Regions from separate parts of the Cupriavidus sp. 09_S30 genome, predicted to be linked through region 1. Evidence: predicted binding sites of a transcription regulator. Region 1 holds the regulator's gene; each other region holds the start of a gene.
What was found. The regulator sigma-54, encoded in region 1, starts transcription at its own class of promoters, with help from an activator protein. The targets are predictions, from matches to a motif close to TGGCANGNAANCTGCTTT.
Positions count from the first base shown of each region.

Region 1 (5,514 bases):
TCACCCTGCCGGCGATGCGCGCCTACCAGCCCGGGCGCCCGCCGGTGAGCGGCCGCGCGGACCGCGGCAAGATGAATGCGGACGGCTCCATCATCGACCTGTACGACAATGGCTTCGTCATCCGCTCCCAGGGCGCCGACCCGAAACAGGACCCGAAGATGACCGCCGCCTCGGAATACTTCCGGATCCTCGTCAACGACGATATCGTCAAGACGGACAAGCCGGTACAGCTGACGCGCGGCGCATCCGAGATGACAGCCAACGGCCTGATCTTCAACAACGTCACGCGCGAAGTACAATTGCTCGGCAACGTGCGCGGCACGATCATCACCGCGCCGCGCGCCGCGGACGCGCCGAAATCCTAAGCAATGCAACCGCGCGCGGAGCCCTGCTCCCGCCGTACTCTCCTTCGACTCGCCATCATGATTCCTGCCTTGACGACGTGGTTCCGCGCCCGTACCGCGCCCGCCCTGCTGGCCGCGGCCGCGGCGCTCTGCCTGGCGCCCGCTGCCCACGCCGAACGTGCCGACCGTGACAAGCCGCTGGTGCTGGAGGCCGACAACGCCAGCTACGACGACGTGAAGCAGGTCTACACGCTGACCGGCAACGTCGTGCTGACCAAGGGCACCATGGTGCTGAAATCGGACGCCGCCGAGCTGCGCACCGACGCCGAGGGCTACCAGTTCGCGATCGCTACGGCCAGCCCGGGCAAGCTCGCCTACATCCGCCAGAAGCGCGACAACGTCGACGAATACATCGACGGCTGGGGCGACCGCATCGAGTACGACGGCAAGCAGGGCATCTCCAAGCTGATCGGCCAGGCCCGCATGGCGCGGCTGGCCGGCGCCAAGCAGGTCGACGAGATCCGCGGGGCTGTCATCACCTACGACAGCAACAAGGAGTACTACACCGCCACCGGCGGCGGCGACAACAGCACGGCCGGCAGCCCGTCCGGGCGCGTGCGCGCGGTGCTTTCGCCGCGCCAGCCGGCCAGCGCGCCGGCCGCCGCGCCGCTCCAGCTCAAGCCCGCGCCCGCGCCGTCGAAGTCCTGAACCCCTGCCTTACCAGTCTGCCCTCATGACCGATACCCAGTTCGCCCCCGCCACCGCCGCCGCCCAGCTCGCGGAGGGCAGCACGCTGACGGTGCGCCACCTGAAGAAGCGCTACGGCTCGCGCACGGTGGTCAAGGACGTCTCGCTCGACGTCAAGAGCGGCGAAGTGGTCGGCCTGCTCGGCCCCAACGGCGCCGGCAAGACCACCTCCTTCTACATGATCGTGGGCCTGGTGGCGCTGGACGAGGGCGACATCGTGCTCGACGGCCTGCACCTGAGCGGCCTGGCCATCCACGAGCGCGCGCGCATGGGCCTGTCCTACCTGCCCCAGGAAGCCTCGGTCTTCCGCAAGCTCAACGTCGAGGAGAACATCCGCGCCGTGCTGGAGCTGCAGGTGGTGAACGGCAAGCCGCTGTCGCGCGAGGAGATCGACCGCCGCCTCGTCGGACTGCTGGACGACCTGCAGATCACGCACCTGCGCGAAAACCCCGCACTGTCGCTGTCGGGCGGCGAGCGCCGCCGCGTGGAAATCGCGCGGGCGCTGGCCTCTTCGCCGCGCTTCATCCTGCTCGACGAACCCTTCGCGGGCGTGGACCCGATCGCGGTGGGCGAGATCCAGCGCATCGTGAGCTTCCTGAAGGCACGCAACATCGGCGTACTGATCACCGATCACAACGTGCGCGAAACGCTGGGCATCTGCGACCACGCCTACATCATCAGCGAAGGGGCAGTGCTGGCCCAAGGACGGCCCCAGGAAATCATCGCCAACGAGTCGGTGCGCCGGGTCTACCTGGGCGAGAATTTCCGCATGTGACGGGGTGGCCTCGCGCCACCGATGCACGCCGATGTCCACCGTCTACGGCACGGCAAAAGCGATAGCAATTTTCGTTCCATAGCCATGCGGATGGGCATAGAATAGGCCGCATGAAACCGTCGCTTCAGCTCCGCCTCTCCCAGCATCTTGCCCTCACCCCACAGCTTCAGCAGTCGATCCGGCTGCTGCAGCTTTCCACGCTGGAATTGCAGCAGGAAGTCGAGCAGGCGCTGATCGAGAACCCCCTGCTGGAGCGCGAGAACGACTGGATCGAAAGCCCGCTGCGCGTGGCGGCCGATGGCAGCATCAATGTGCAGAGCGCGCCCGCGCCGGCCCCGGCAGATGGCCAGGGCAACGGCGAGGCACGCGCCGACGAAGCCGGCGGCGATGAAGACCGCTACGGCGATGGCGCCGACGACTACGGCAACGACTGGAGCCTGGACGATTTCGCACGCCGCCCCCAGGGCGACGAAGACGAAAAGGCACCGCTGCAACTGCGCGATGCCGATCCGACGCTGCGCGAGCACCTGATGGAGCAACTCGCGCCGCTGAAAATCTCCGCGCGCGACAAGGGCCTCGCCATCTTCCTGATCGAATCGCTGGACGACGACGGCTACCTCAGCGCCACGCTGCAGGAAATCTGCGAAGAACTGCCTGAAGAACTGGCCTTCGAGATCGAGGAAGTGCAGGCCATGCTTGCGCTGCTGCAGAGCTTCGACCCACCGGGCGTGGGCGCGCGCAATGCCGCCGAATGCCTGGCGCTGCAGTTGCGCCGCCTGTCGCATCCGCAGCGCGAACTGGCGCTGGTGATCGTCACCCGCCACCTCGAGCTGCTGGCCGCGCGCGACTACACCCGGCTGAAGAAGGCACTGCAGGTAGACGAGGCAGCGCTGAAGGCCGCGCACGAACTGATCCGCTCGCTCGCGCCCTATCCCGGCCATGCCTACAATCGCCCTCAGGCTGACTTCGTCGTGCCCGACGTGTTCGTGCGCAAGAGCGGCGGCGGCTGGATCGCACAACTGAATCCCGACGTGATGCCGCGCCTGCGCATCAATGACATGTACGCGCAGATCCTGCGTGGCGCCAAGGGGGAATCGGGCGCTGCCGGCCTGCAGCAGAAGCTGCAGGAAGCGCGCTGGCTGATCAAGAACATCCAGCAGCGTTTCGACACGATCCTGCGCGTCTCGCAGGCAATTGTCGAGCGTCAAAGGAACTTCTTCAGCCACGGTGAAATCGCCATGCGCCCCTTGGTTTTGCGGGAGATTGCCGATACACTGGGATTACACGAGTCAACCATCTCTCGGGTGACGACAAACAAATACATGGCCACCCCAATGGGCACGTTCGAGCTGAAGTACTTCTTCGGCAGCCATGTGTCCACGGAAACGGGTGGTGCAGCTTCATCAACGGCAATTCGAGCCCTGATAAAGCAACTGATAGGAGCCGAGGACCCTAAGAACCCTTTGTCCGACAGCCGAATTGCCGAATTGCTGGGCGATCAGGGCTTCGTCGTAGCGCGCCGAACGGTTGCCAAGTACCGCGAAGCTCTCAAAATCCCCGCAGTCAATCTCCGCAAGTCTTTGTAGCCGAGCCGCATCGCCTGCCTGGTGCGGCTCTTTCAGAAGGAGAAGCGCTATGAACTTCAAGATCAGTGGACACCACCTGGACATCACGCCGCCTCTGCGTGAGTACGTGGAAACGAAGCTGGAGCGTATCGTCAGGCATTTCGATCAAGTCATTGGCGTAAGCGTGCTGCTCTCTGTCGACAATCACAAGGAAAAGGACCGGCGCCAGTACGCGGAAATCAATCTGCACCTGCGGGGCAAGGACATCTTCGTCGAAGCCCACCACGAGGACCTGTACGCGGCCATCGACGCCCTCGTCGACAAGCTGGACCGCCAGGTCATCCGCTACAAGGACCGCGTGCAAAGTCACGACCGCGAATCTGTGAAGTACCAGATGGCCGCGGCGCAGATGCAACAATAAAACAATCAGCCTTGAGGCCGTCATCCGGCCTACCTGCACAAAGGCCTGACCACGAACCGCGCATTCTGCGCGGTTTTTTGCTTTCTGGGCCACCGCCGGTGCGCGGACCGCACGCGCCTCGGGGAGTACGCAAGCGGCTCCGCGCGGTGTATGCTCTCCAATACATGAACTGCTGCAACCGTCACGCTCGCCTGCTCGCTGCGCTTGCAGCAGGAAAGGCGCTGGCCAGCCAGCCCGATGGGGCGGCCGGTTGCGCATCGCACAAGGCGACGTGCGGGCTGCTCTATAATTGGCCGGATGCTCCGCATACCGGCGCCCGACCGGCGGAGCGAGCGGATACTCCGCTTCTTTGCCCCCCCGGCCGGACGCAAGGCGCACCGGCCCGCTTATTGGAATTCCTGCGCATCTGCCATGAATCGTTTGGCCAAATTGCTGCCACCCGGCAACATCAATCTCGACGTCAGCGTCACCAGCAAGAAGCGCGTCTTCGAACAAGCCGGGCTCCTCTTCGAGAACAACCATGGCGTGGCACGGGCCACGGTGACCGACAACCTGTTCGCGCGCGAATCGCTCGGCTCGACGGGTCTTGGCGCCGGCGTGGCCATTCCCCACGGCCGCATCAAGGGCCTGAAACAACCGCTGGCCGCCTTCATGCGCCTGGCCGAGCCGATCCCTTTCGAATCGCCCGATGGCAAGCCGGTCTCGCTGCTGATCTTCCTGCTGGTGCCCGAACAGGCAACGCAGCAGCACCTGGAGATCCTGTCGGAAATCGCTCAGCTGCTGTCCGACCGCGACATGCGCGAGGGCCTGGCCACGCTGCCCTCGCCCGAGGATGTGCACCAACTGCTGACCCAATGGCATCCCTGACCTCGCTGCCGCCCGCAGGTGCGGGCCAAGGCACCCGCGGCCGGTCCTAGCATTCCCAAGCCCCCACACGACCTACCCGCATGGAACTCACCGGCGTCTCCTCCCAGTCCATCTTCGATGACAACGCGGCCGACCTCAAACTCTCATGGGTGGCGGGTCTCGAAGGGGCGGATCGCGCCTTCGACGTGGAATTCGCCCGCGAGGCCACTTCTGCCGCCGATCTGGTGGGCCACCTGAACCTGATCCACCCCAACCGCATCCAGGTGCTCGGCAAGCCCGAGATCACCTACTACCAGCGGCTGGACGACGAGATGCGCAAGCGGCAGATGGGAGAGCTGATCCTGCTCGAGCCGCCCTTCCTGGTGGTCGCAGATGGCATGGAACCGCCGCCTGACCTGGAACTGCGCTGCACGCGCTCGTCCACGCCGCTGTTCACCACCCCGGTCTCCTCGGCGGCGGTGATCGACCACCTGCGGCTCTACCTGTCGCGCATCTCCGCGCCGCGCGTGACCATGCACGGCGTGTTCCTCGACATCCTCGGCATGGGCGTGCTGATCATGGGCGAGTCGGGCCTCGGCAAGAGCGAACTGGGCCTGGAACTGATCTCCCGCGGCCACGGCCTGGTGGCCGACGACGCGGTCGATTTCGTGCGGCTGGGCCCGGACTTCATCGAGGGGCGCTGCCCGCCGCTGCTGCAGAACCTGCTCGAGGTACGCGGCCTGGGCCTGCTGGACATCAAGACCATCTTCGGCGAGACGGCGGTGCGCCGGAAGATGAAGCTCAAGCTGGTGGTGC
Region 1 covers NZ_JBXOWI010000001.1:3,442,352-3,447,865, forward strand. Annotated here, with positions in the region: gene lptC (LPS export ABC transporter periplasmic protein LptC) at 1-365, shown strand, start outside; gene lptA (lipopolysaccharide transport periplasmic protein LptA) at 423-1,052, shown strand; gene lptB (LPS export ABC transporter ATP-binding protein) at 1,078-1,866, shown strand; gene AC1Z3O_RS16095 (RNA polymerase factor sigma-54) at 1,977-3,452, shown strand; gene hpf (ribosome hibernation-promoting factor, HPF/YfiA family) at 3,502-3,852, shown strand; gene ptsN (PTS IIA-like nitrogen regulatory protein PtsN) at 4,264-4,719, shown strand; gene hprK (HPr(Ser) kinase/phosphatase) at 4,800-5,514, shown strand, end outside.

Region 2 (5,514 bases), 210 kb from region 1:
TTACAGTATGTCGATTCTGATCAACAAAGACACCAAGGTGATCACCCAGGGGATCACCGGCAAGACCGGCCAGTTCCACACCCGTGGCTGCCGTGACTACGCCAACGGCAAGAACTGCTTCGTCGCCGGCGTGAACCCGAAGAAGGCCGGCGAGGACTTCGAGGGCATCCCCATCTACGCTAGCGTCAAGGACGCCAAGGGCGCCACCGGCGCGACCGTCTCGGTGATCTACGTGCCGCCCGCAGGCGCCGCCGCCGCGATCTGGGAAGCCGTTGACGCCGACCTGGACCTGGTGGTCTGCATCACCGAAGGCATCCCCGTGCGCGACATGATGGAGCTCAAGGACAAGATGCGTAAGGGCAACAAGAAGACCCTGCTGCTCGGCCCGAACTGCCCCGGCCTGATCACCCCCGATGAAATCAAGATCGGCATCATGCCTGGCCACATCCACCGCAAGGGCCGCATCGGCGTGGTGTCGCGCTCGGGCACGCTGACCTACGAAGCCGTGGGCCAGCTGACCGCGCTGGGCCTGGGCCAGTCGTCGGCCGTGGGCATTGGTGGTGACCCCATCAACGGCCTGAAGCACATCGACGTCATGAAGATGTTCAATGACGATCCCGATACCGACGCCGTCGTCATGATCGGCGAGATCGGCGGTCCGGACGAGGCCAACGCCGCCTACTGGATCAAGGAAAACATGAAGAAGCCGGTGGTTGGCTTCATCGCTGGCGTGACCGCGCCTCCGGGCAAGCGCATGGGCCACGCCGGCGCGCTGATCTCGGGCGGTGCCGACACCGCCCAGGCCAAGCTGGAGATCATGGAAGCGTGCGGCATCAAGGTCACGCGCAACCCCTCCGAAATGGGCCGCCTGCTGAAGGCTGCGCTGTAATTTCCGCGCCTCCCACCGCTGCCCGCCGCGTTTCGCGGCACAGGTAGCGGCCGCCGGCCCCGGCCGGTATCGCCTTGCCCCCGCCTCCGTGCGGGGGCATTGTCATTTTGGCGGACGCGGGCCTAGGGTATCTCCCGAGTCTGCTGGTATCCTGATTGAAACCAAATCGAAAGGTTCGTACGGTACATCTCCATGTCTGAGATTTCAGACATCCGAAATACCGCAGTGGCGCGCTGAGCCGGCGCGCGAGCTGTCATCCGTCATCAACATCAAGACTTAAAAACCGAGGAGCTTCACCGTGGAACTGCTGTCCTCCACCGCGTTCTGGATCGCGCTGGGATCGATCATCCTGACCAATATCGTGCTTTCGGGCGACAACGCGGTCGTGATCGCGCTGGCCTCGCGCAACCTGCCCCCCGTACAGCAGAAGAAGGCCATCTTCTGGGGCAGCGCCGCCGCCATCATCATGCGCGTGGTGCTGACCGTGGCCGCCGTCAAGCTGCTGAGCCTGCCCTACCTGAAGATCGTCGGCGCCGTGCTGCTGGTCTACATCGGTGTGCAGTTGCTGACCGGCGATGACGACGAGGACGGCCACGACGCCAAGGACAATATCTGGGCCGCGATCCGCACCATCCTGATCGCCGACCTGGTGATGTCGCTGGACAACGTGGTGGCCGTGGCCGCCGCCGCGCAGAAGGGCCCCGAGGGCAGCCAGCTGATGCTGCTGGTGCTGGGCCTGGGCCTGTCCATCCCGCTGATCGTGTTCGGCAGCACCCTGCTGCTCAAGGTGATGGAGCGCTTCCCCATCATCATCGTGCTGGGCGCCGCCCTGCTGGGCTACCTGGCCGGCGAGATGCTGGTCACCGATCCGGTCGTCGATGCCTGGTTCGAGGCCAATGTGTCGCACGCGCACCTGGTGTTCGGCTTGATCGGCGCCGCGCTGGTGGTGCTGGTGGGCAAGCTGATGCAGCGCCGCGCCACGCAGGCGGCCTGATCGCCAATCCCAATCCGGATGGCGGCGCCTGCCGGGCGCCGCTGCACGAACGGCCGCAGATTGCGGCCGTTCTCGTTTCCTGCAGCCTCTCCCGGATCGGGAAAGTGGTCTTCAGAAAATTTGATGCTGAATGAAACACTGCTTTCATCGGCTGCCGCAAGCTGTCAGCATGGGTGACAATTTTTTGCGCTGGCGCAAAGCTGGCGGCGTCGGAACTGCCGAAAATTGTCACTTCTTGCAGACAAAGGGCGGTTGCAAGGGCTGGCACAAAGCCTGCTAAACATGTCCCGCATCACATGAAACACGATGCTTCGTCACATCAAGAAAATTTCTTCAAGGGGTCAATCCAAATGCAACGGGTACAACAAATGAAAAAGCTGGGCCGCCGCGTCCAGAAGGGCTTCACGCTGATCGAACTGATGATCGTCATCGCGATCATCGGCATCCTGGCAGCGATTGCCATTCCTCAGTACCAGCAATACACCAAGAAGGCAAAATTCACCGAAGTTGTGAACGCTGCCGCGCCGTACAAGCTTGCCGTCGACGCGTGCTATCAAGAAATGGCAAATGACATCACTCAATGTGGCAAACCGGGGACGAATGGTATTCCGGCGGATACCACGGCTTCGGCGGGCTTGGTGGCGTCGGTGACGACGACGGCAGGTGGTGTGATCACGGCGACTGCAGTTGGTGCCGCTGGCGCAGCTGTCAATGGGCTGTCCGGTGAAACATACATTCTGACGCCTACCGCCGGAGCGGCTGGTGGTTCTGCCGCACTGACCTGGGCGAAGACCGGTACGTGCACGGGCGCTTCTATCTGCTGATCAGCGTTCCAGGCTCCGGCCTGACCGTGTCCTGCCAAAAGGCGCCCCTCCGGGGCGCTTTTTCTTTTCCCACCCCCCAAGCTATCATGCCGCTTTGCCCCCACCAGGCACCCGCATGCCGCCGATCAGGACCTCGTTTCCGGCCCTAGCCGTATTTCTCGCCGTCACCTTTCCCCCGCTGGTTTCCCGGCACACCCTGCCACTCGCCACCTTCTATGGCGAATGGGCCTCGGTACTGGCGTTCGCGCTGACCGCCTGGGGGCTGTGCAGGGCAGGCACGCGGCGCACGGATCGCGCCGATGCGCCGCTGCTGCCGTGGGTGCTGCTGTTCCCGCTGTGGCTCGTCATTACCGGCTTCCTGCAAGCCGCTGCGGGCATGCCGGACCTGACCGGCAACCGCCTGACCACCCAGTTGTCGCTGTCGCTCGCCGCCGTGGTGATGTTCGCGGCCTGGCGCTACGGGCAGGCCGCGGGTGCCGATGGCCGGCGGCAACTGGTCGACGCCTTCGCTGCGGCCTGGCTGGTGGCCGGGCTGCTCGGCACGGTCGCGCAGTGGGCCCAGGTCTTCCACATGGAGCCCGCAAGCCTCGGCCTGGTCTCTTCCTACTTCTACGATGACAACCGGCGGCTCTGGGGCAACCTGAACCAGCCCAACCACCAGGCGACAGTCGAGGGCCTGGCGCTGGCGGCCTCGGTCTGGCTGGCCTCGCGCGGGCGGCTGCGCGCGCCGGCCTGGCTGGCGGCGGTGCTGCTGCTGGAGAGCGGCATCGTGCTGTCGGGCTCGCGCACGGGCGTGATGCACGTGGGGCTGGCGACGCTCTACGCGCTGGTTGCGGCCTGGCTGGCGCGCGCGGGCGGCGGCCTGGGCGGTCTTCAGCGCGGCAGTATGTTCGGCGGGTCCAGCGCAGAGCGCCGAGGCGAACCGATGGCGCGTCCGGCCGGCCTGGTCTTCGCCGCCGTGGCGCTGGTCGTCATGCTGCTGGTGCTGCAGCCGCTGATCAAGTCGGCGGGGCAGATGTTCGGCTGGAACCTGTTCGATACCATCGCCCAGTTGCAGGCGTCCGACCAGATCTCGGCGCGCGGCGCACTGTGGACGCATGCCTGGGCTATGTTCCGCGCCCATCCCTGGCTGGGGGTGGGCTGGGGCGAATTCGGCTGGGCGCAGTTCGAGCAGCTCGAGGCAGTGGGCGTGACGGTGGAGATGTCGCTGCACGCGCACAACGGCGTGCTCGACCTGCTGGCCAAGACCGGCGTGGTGGGCGCGCTGGGCGTGGCGCTGGTGCTGGCGGGCTGGCTGTGGCGCGTGGTGCGCGCGCGCCTGTGGCGCGCCGGCGCGGACGAGCGCGCGCAGACGGTGCTGGTGCTGACCTGGTTAGCGATGCTGTGCGCGCATTCGATGCTCGAATACCCGCTGCACTACGCCTACTTCCTGCTGCCGTTCTGCTTCCTGATCGCTTGGCTGGAGCCATCCGGCCTGCTGCGCTGGCAGCCGTCGCGAGGGCTGCGCCGCGTGGCGGCGGCAGTGTTCATCGTGGCCGCCGGTGCCGTGCTGACGACGATGTGGCAGGACTACCGCCGCCTGGAAGCGCGCGAGTACGCCAGCAGCGCCAAGCGCGAGGCCCTGCCGCTGCCGCGCCTCTGGTTCTGCACCCAGGCGGGCGCGGAACGCGCCGAACTGGCGCGCATCACGCCGGCGAATGCCGCGCAGTTGCTGCCGGGCCATATCGCGGCGGTGCATCTGCTGCCCACGCCAGAGATGATCGCGCGCACGGCCTGGCTGCTCGCGCTGACGGGCGATGAGGCGCGCGCGCGTACGTGGCTGCTGCGGCTGCGTTTCTACTATGCGGGCGACGAGGCGGCGCAGTTCGGCACTGTCAACAAGGCATGCACCGGCCTGCGCGCCGAGGACAGGCCGCAGGCTTTCTGCGACTGGGCGCGCCGCAAGGGCGCGACGATGCAGGAGGACTGAGCGTCTGCGCGCCGGGGCCAGCGACCCCGGCCGGGGTCCGGGATCAATCCGGGTTCAATCGGCGGGATCAATCGGGGATCCATCCGAGATCAATAGGCGGGCGTGGCGTAGTAGCCCGGCGGTGGCGGTGGCGGCGGCGCCGGCCTGTAGTAGGCCGTGCCGGGGTGCGGCGCCACCTGCGTGGCCATGTGGCCGTACACCGGCACCTTGTTGCCGCTGGCGTACATGCACTGGATATAGGCCGCGTCATAGCGCTGCTGGCTGCCGTAGCCCGAATACGCCGCATTGTTGTAGCCGATTGCCGATCCCGTCAGCAGGCCGGCGCCGGCACCAATGGCTGCTCCCTCGCCGCCACCGAAGGCGGCACCCGCGGCAGCGCCCAGCGCCGTGCCCACCACCGCGCTGCCGACCGCGCTGTGGGTCGCCGCCTGGTCGGCAGTCACGCCGCCCACCTGGACATAGGCGAACTGCCGGCAGCTTGCATCGTCGGCACGGAACTGGTCGAAGTTCTTACCGGTGCCGGGCAGCGCCATCACGCTCGGCCCGGTCGGCAGCACCGTACAACCGCTCAAGACCAGCACGGCGAGCGGCAGGCCGAAGAGGGGTAGGGCTTTCATTTGCATACCTCGGAGAAGTGGCGGCACGCTAGCGGCGCGATTCGTGGGTCATCGGGAGCGGGATCGCGCGCTCAGCTCGAAGGCGGTTGGGCCGGTACCTCCTCCCAGCCGCCGGGACAGTCCTTGATATAGGGGTAGTAGCCGTCGGGCTTGCGGCAGTGGTACCAGACGCCGGGAGCCGTCGCGCCCGGATCGCCGGTGCCGGCGGCCTCGCCGCCGTT
Region 2 covers NZ_JBXOWI010000001.1:3,228,589-3,234,102, reverse strand. Annotated here, with positions in the region: gene sucD (succinate--CoA ligase subunit alpha) at 8-889, shown strand; gene AC1Z3O_RS15135 (TerC family protein) at 1,188-1,883, shown strand; gene AC1Z3O_RS15130 (pilin) at 2,234-2,707, shown strand; gene AC1Z3O_RS15125 (PglL family O-oligosaccharyltransferase) at 2,823-4,676, shown strand; gene AC1Z3O_RS15120 (YMGG-like glycine zipper-containing protein) at 4,766-5,293, opposite strand; gene AC1Z3O_RS15115 (hypothetical protein) at 5,365-5,514, opposite strand, start outside.
Region 2: a site for sigma-54 is predicted at 2,146-2,163, ahead of AC1Z3O_RS15130 (pilin). Genes of this name have one in related genera too.

Region 3 (5,514 bases), on a different contig from region 1:
CTGCAGCGCGGCGCCGCGCGCCAGGCGGAGAACCCAAGCTCCAGGCGGTATTCCAGGCTTTTGCGGGTGTCTTCGGTGTCGCATGGAGCGGTGCCTTCCCCCGCAGGCGGCTTCCTGCCGGGCGTACCGACACAAGGCGGTCTCCAGGCGCATGCGGGTGATTGCGATGGCCGCCGCGCCGGCGAATGCAACGGGGATGAAACAGCAGAGGGGGGCGGAGGTCGTCGGCGGGGCTGATGCGGCTCTTTGGGGCCGCATCAGCCGCGGACTGTGAAGGCGCGGCAGCGGTGGCATGTCATGCCGGGTGAGCGATCAGCCACTGGCGGAGGCTCCCTCATGGGAGTAAAATCAATCCCTTCGTTCTTTCGCTTGACAAACAAAAACAATGAGCCCCCGTTCTTCGCGCTTGGCGTGCATCGACGCGCTCAAGGCGGTCAGTTCGCAGCTGATTGTTCTGCATCATCTCGCCTTCTACGGCCCCATGTCGGATGCCGCGCATGTGCTTGCGCCCGATGTGCTGGACTGGCTGTCCCAATATGCCCGCATCGCGGTGCAAGTCTTTCTGGTGATAAGCGGCTTCCTGGCGGCACGCAGTCTCGCGCCGTCCGGCGAGTTGTTGGTCGCCCATCCGCTGGCTGCCTTGTGGCGGCGCTACCAGAAGCTCGTGCTGCCTTATACGGTCGCCATCGTGCTGGCCATAGCGGGTGCCGCCATTGCGCGGCACTGGATGCACCACGACTCGATTCCCGCCGCGCCGCATCTGCGCCAGTTCGTCGCGCACGTGCTGCTGCTGCACAACCTGCTGGATGTGGACGCGCTATCGGCCGGCGTCTGGTACGTGGCCATCGACATGCAGTTATTCGCCTTGCTGCTGGGCATGCTGTGGGCTGCCCGCGCCGTCGGCCTCGGCTCGCGCCGCGCCGGCGTATGCCTGGTGCTGGGGATGGCGCTGGCCTCGCTGTTCTGGTTCAACCGGGATGCGGCATGGGATGCCTGGGCTGTCTATTTCTTCGGCGCCTATGGCCTGGGCACGCTGACCTACTGGGCCTCGCGTCCAGGCCGCTCGCCGCTGCCCCTGCTGCTGCTCGGCGCGGTCGCGCTGCTGGCCCTCTCGGTCGATTTCCGGCTGCGCATCGCCGTGGCGCTGGTGGTGGCCCTGCTGCTCGGCCTGGCGCGCCACCGGGGTTGGCTGGAACAGTGGCAAGGGGGGGCGGTGGTCGCCTGGTTCGGCCGCATCTCCTACTCGGTGTTCCTGGTGCACTTTCCGGTCTGCCTCGTGGTCAATGCGCTGTTCTTCCATTTCCTGCCCGGCCGGCCGGTGGCGAACGCCGTCGGCATGGTGGTGGCCTGGGTGGGCAGCAATATCGCCGGGGCGCTCTTCCACCGCTATGTGGAAGGGGCGGACCTGCTGGGCCATCTGCGCGCGCGCGTGACGCTGTGGCGTAGTCACCATGCGACCTGAGCCGCGGCGCGGGCCTGCAGATTGATGCCGAGGCGGCACCCGATGGGTGCCGCTTTTTCATGGTGCGCGCCCCGCGGACGCCGCTTGCCGTGCGTGGCGTGGCATGCACGTCGGCAGTGCGCATATGGCGTGTGCGTTCCGCCACAGAGCATGAAAATCCCGGTTTGGGGATGGCATGAAGATTGCCTAGTATGGAAGCGTAAACCTGACCGTTTGGTCAGGATTTCCCGCCGAGGCTGTCATGTCCGATCACATCGTCCTGACTTCGCACGCTCGCCGCGACAAGCCTGCCGAGCCCATCCGCTGGGGGGCGCCCACCGCTGCCGAGCGCGGTCCGGTCATCGCCAGCCTGACCAATCCCGCGCACCGTAACGTGATCGGGACGCATGCCGGAGCCTACGCCGTCTATCGCGCGCTCGCCGTGGCTTCCGGCGCGCTGCAGCGGGACCATCGGCCAGACCTGACTGACACCGCACCGGCCGTATCGATCGGGCCCCACTCGCAGTGGAGCGATCCGGACAAGATCGTCTCGCTCGATCCCTGGGGCCACCTTGTCTCGACGGCATTTTCCGATCGCATCGCCGCCGGCGTGGACGTGCGCCCGACGATCGCCATCACGCGCGCCCATATCAACATGCCGGAACTGATGGCCGCGATTGCCGCCGGCCGCCTCAAGCCTGACGGGGAGACCCTGTATCCGAACGGCGACGTGCGCGTGACCAAGGCCGCCATCGATCCGGTCTGGCACCTGCCGGGGCTGGCCCGCCGCTTCAACATCAAGGAAAGCGTATTGCGGCGCAGCCTCTTCGAGCAGACCAGTGGCATGTTCCCCGAACTGGTGACGCGTCCGGACCTGAAGGTCTTCCTGCCGCCGATCGGCGGCATGACCCTTTACTTCTTCGGCGACGTGACGCAGCTCGGCAAGCCGGAGACGCGCGTGGCGTGCCGTGTGCACGATGAATGCAACGGCTCGGACGTGTTCGGTTCCGACATCTGCACCTGCCGGCCCTACCTGGCGCACGGCATCGAAGTGTGCATCGAGATGGCGCAGCAGGGCGGCGTTGGACTGGTGGTCTATAACCGCAAGGAAGGCCGCGCCTTGGGCGAGGTCACCAAGTTCCTGGTCTATAACGCACGCAAGCGGCAGGCCGGTGGCGATCGCGCGGAAACCTACTTTGCCCGCACCGAATGCGTGGCGGGCGTGCAGGACATGCGCTTCCAGGAGCTGATGCCCGATGTATTCCACTGGCTCGGCATCCGCCGCATCGACCGCTGGGCTTCGATGAGCAACGTGAAACACGGGGCGCTGACCGCGCAGGGCATCGAGGTGGTCGAGCAGGTGCCGATACCCGACGAGCTGATTCCGGCCGACGCCCGGGTGGAAATCGATGCCAAGGTCGCAGCCGGCTATTTCACGCGGTATACACCGCCCGATGCCAGCGAACTGGCGCTGGCCAAGGGCAGGGGGTTGGAAGAATGAATGCCTATCCGGAACGGGATCTGACGGGCGCCGCCGCCGGCGGCGGACCCGAGGGCGGTGGCTGGGCCAGCCCGGTGCCGCCCGACCATCCTGCCGGCGCGCTGCTCAGCGCCCAAGCGGTGCGCGCGCGCTGCGCGGAAGTGACACGCTTCGTCGAGGCCGGCGAGTCGGCGCTGTTTAGCTGGCATCCCGAGCGGGTGCCGGCCATCGCGGACTATGTGACGGCGACCATCCGGCGCCGCTTTCCCGGCCTGGCCGTGCCCTATCACAGCCGCTGGCGCCATTTCGAGAGCGGCGCGCCGGGCGAGACCATAGACCGCTGGCGGCTGCTGTGCGAACGCGCCGGCCTGAACGGGCCGGAGCATAGCAGCGAGCGCGCACGGATCGGCATCGACCTGGTGATCCCGAGCGTGCTGCTCGATGCCGGGGCCGGGCCGGACTGGCGCTACCGGGACTCGGCGAGCGACCTGATCCTGAGCCGCTCCGAGGGCCTGGGCGTGGCCAGCTTCGACCTGTTCACGCGCGGCGGCTTCTCCGCCGGCGGCGGCGACCCGCTGCGCGCGGACGCCGAGCGGCTGATGCGCATCGACGCCTCCACCATTGCCAGCGCCTTCCAGGTAGCGCAGCACAATCCGCTGGTGGGCCTGGAGGGGCGGGCCGGCCTGCTGCGCCGGATGGGTGAGGTGGCGCAGGCCACGCCGGCGGTATTCGGCACGCCTGCCCGGCTGGGCAATCTGTTCGACTACCTGCAGGCACATGCGAGCGACGGACGCATCGGGGCGGATTTCGTCCTGCACACCCTGCTGGTGGCCTTGGGCCCGGTCTGGCCGGGGCGCATCGTGCTCGAAGGCGTTTCGCTGGGCGACTGCTGGCCGCATGCCGCCGCCAGCGGGGGGCTGGTGCCGTTCCACAAGCTCACGCAGTGGCTGACCTACTCCATGCTGGAGCCGCTGGAAGATGGCGGCCTGACCGTGACCGGGGTGGACGTGCTGACCGGCCTGCCGGAATACCGCAATGGCGGCCTGCTCTACGACTTCGCGCTGATGGTGCCGCGCGATCCGGCGTTCGCCACGACGGCGCACACGGTGGACGAGCCGGCCATCGTCGAGTGGCGGGCACTGACCGTCACAGGGCTCGACCTGGTGGCGCACAGCGTGCGCGAGGCGCTTGGCCTGACGGCCGAGGCCTTCCCGCTGGCGCGCGTGCTGGAGGGCGGCACCTGGGCGGCCGGGCGCCGCATCGCCGCCGAGCGCCGGCCGCCGGGCGGCGCGCCGCCATTCCCGGTGATCAGCGACGGCACCGTGTTCTGAAGCACCCGGACAGCCTGCCCGCCGGGGCTAGCGTCTCCACCGCATCCAGGAGCGACACCATGAACGACATCTCTTCCGTGCCGAACCGGCAGCAGGCCGCGTCCAATGTGCTGGTGGTCAACCATCCGCTGGTGCAGCACAAAGTCACGCTGGCGCGCAGCGAGGAGACCACCACCGACAATTTCCGCAGGCTGGTGCGCGAAATCAGCCAACTGCTGACCTACGAGGCCACGCGCGACCTGGCCATGGAAATGATTGCCATCAAGACGCCGATCGCGCCGATGCACTCGCCCGTGCTGTCGGGCAAGAAGCTGTGCCTGGTTTCCATCCTGCGCGCGGGCAACGGCTTCCTGGACGGCATGCTCGAACTGCTGCCAGCGGCCCGTGTCGGCCATATCGGCCTCTACCGCGACCCCGAGACGCTGGAGCCGATCGAGTATTACTTCAAGATGCCGGAGGACATCCACGAACGCCTGGTGATCGTGGTCGACCCGATGCTGGCCACCGGCAATTCCGCCGTGGCCGCGCTCAACAGGCTGAAGGAGGCGGGTGTCAGCGCGCTCAAGTACGTCTGCCTGATTGCCTCGCGCCCGGGTTTGCGCGCGGTGCAGGCGGCGCACCCGGATGTGGCCATCGTCACGGCGGCCATCGACGAGGAACTCAACGAGCATGGCTACATCGTGCCCGGCCTCGGCGACGCCGGCGACCGGCTCTACGGCACACGGTGATGGATGCCCTAGCCATGCCGGGCGGCCTGGCGCGGGCGCGCGAGGCGTGCGGCGGACGCATCCGGCAGGAGAACGAGGCGCGCATCCTGCGCGCGGCCGAGCATGTGTTCGCGCGCGCGGGATTCGCCGGCGCCACCATGGCGGAAATCGCCGTGCGCGCCGGTGTGCCGAAGTCCAACCTGCATTACTACTTCCGCACCAAGCAGGCCTTGTATCGCGCGGTGCTGGCCCACACGCTGCAACTCTGGCTGTCGGAGACCGACATCATCAATGCCGATGAGCCCCCGCGGCAGGCGCTGGAGCAATACATCCGCGCCAAGATGCGGCTGTCGGCCAGCCATCCGGACGCCTCGCGCGTGTTCGCCAACGAACTGCTGCACGGCGCGCCGGAGATTGCCGACGTGTTGAGCGGCGCGCTGCGTGCGCTGGTGGCGCGCAAGGCGGAGGTGATCCGTCGCTGGGTGGCCAGCGGCCAGATGGCCAGCGTGGACCCGCAGCACCTGTTCTTCACCATCTGGGCGGCCACACAGACCT
Region 3 covers NZ_JBXOWI010000002.1:1,260,582-1,266,095, forward strand. Annotated here, with positions in the region: gene AC1Z3O_RS25785 (acyltransferase family protein) at 386-1,462, shown strand; gene AC1Z3O_RS25790 (GTP cyclohydrolase II) at 1,704-2,942, shown strand; gene AC1Z3O_RS25795 (URC4/urg3 family protein) at 2,939-4,252, shown strand; gene upp (uracil phosphoribosyltransferase) at 4,312-4,980, shown strand; gene AC1Z3O_RS25805 (TetR family transcriptional regulator C-terminal domain-containing protein) at 4,980-5,514, shown strand, end outside.
Region 3: a site for sigma-54 is predicted at 1,634-1,651, ahead of AC1Z3O_RS25790 (GTP cyclohydrolase II). Genes of this name have one in related genera too.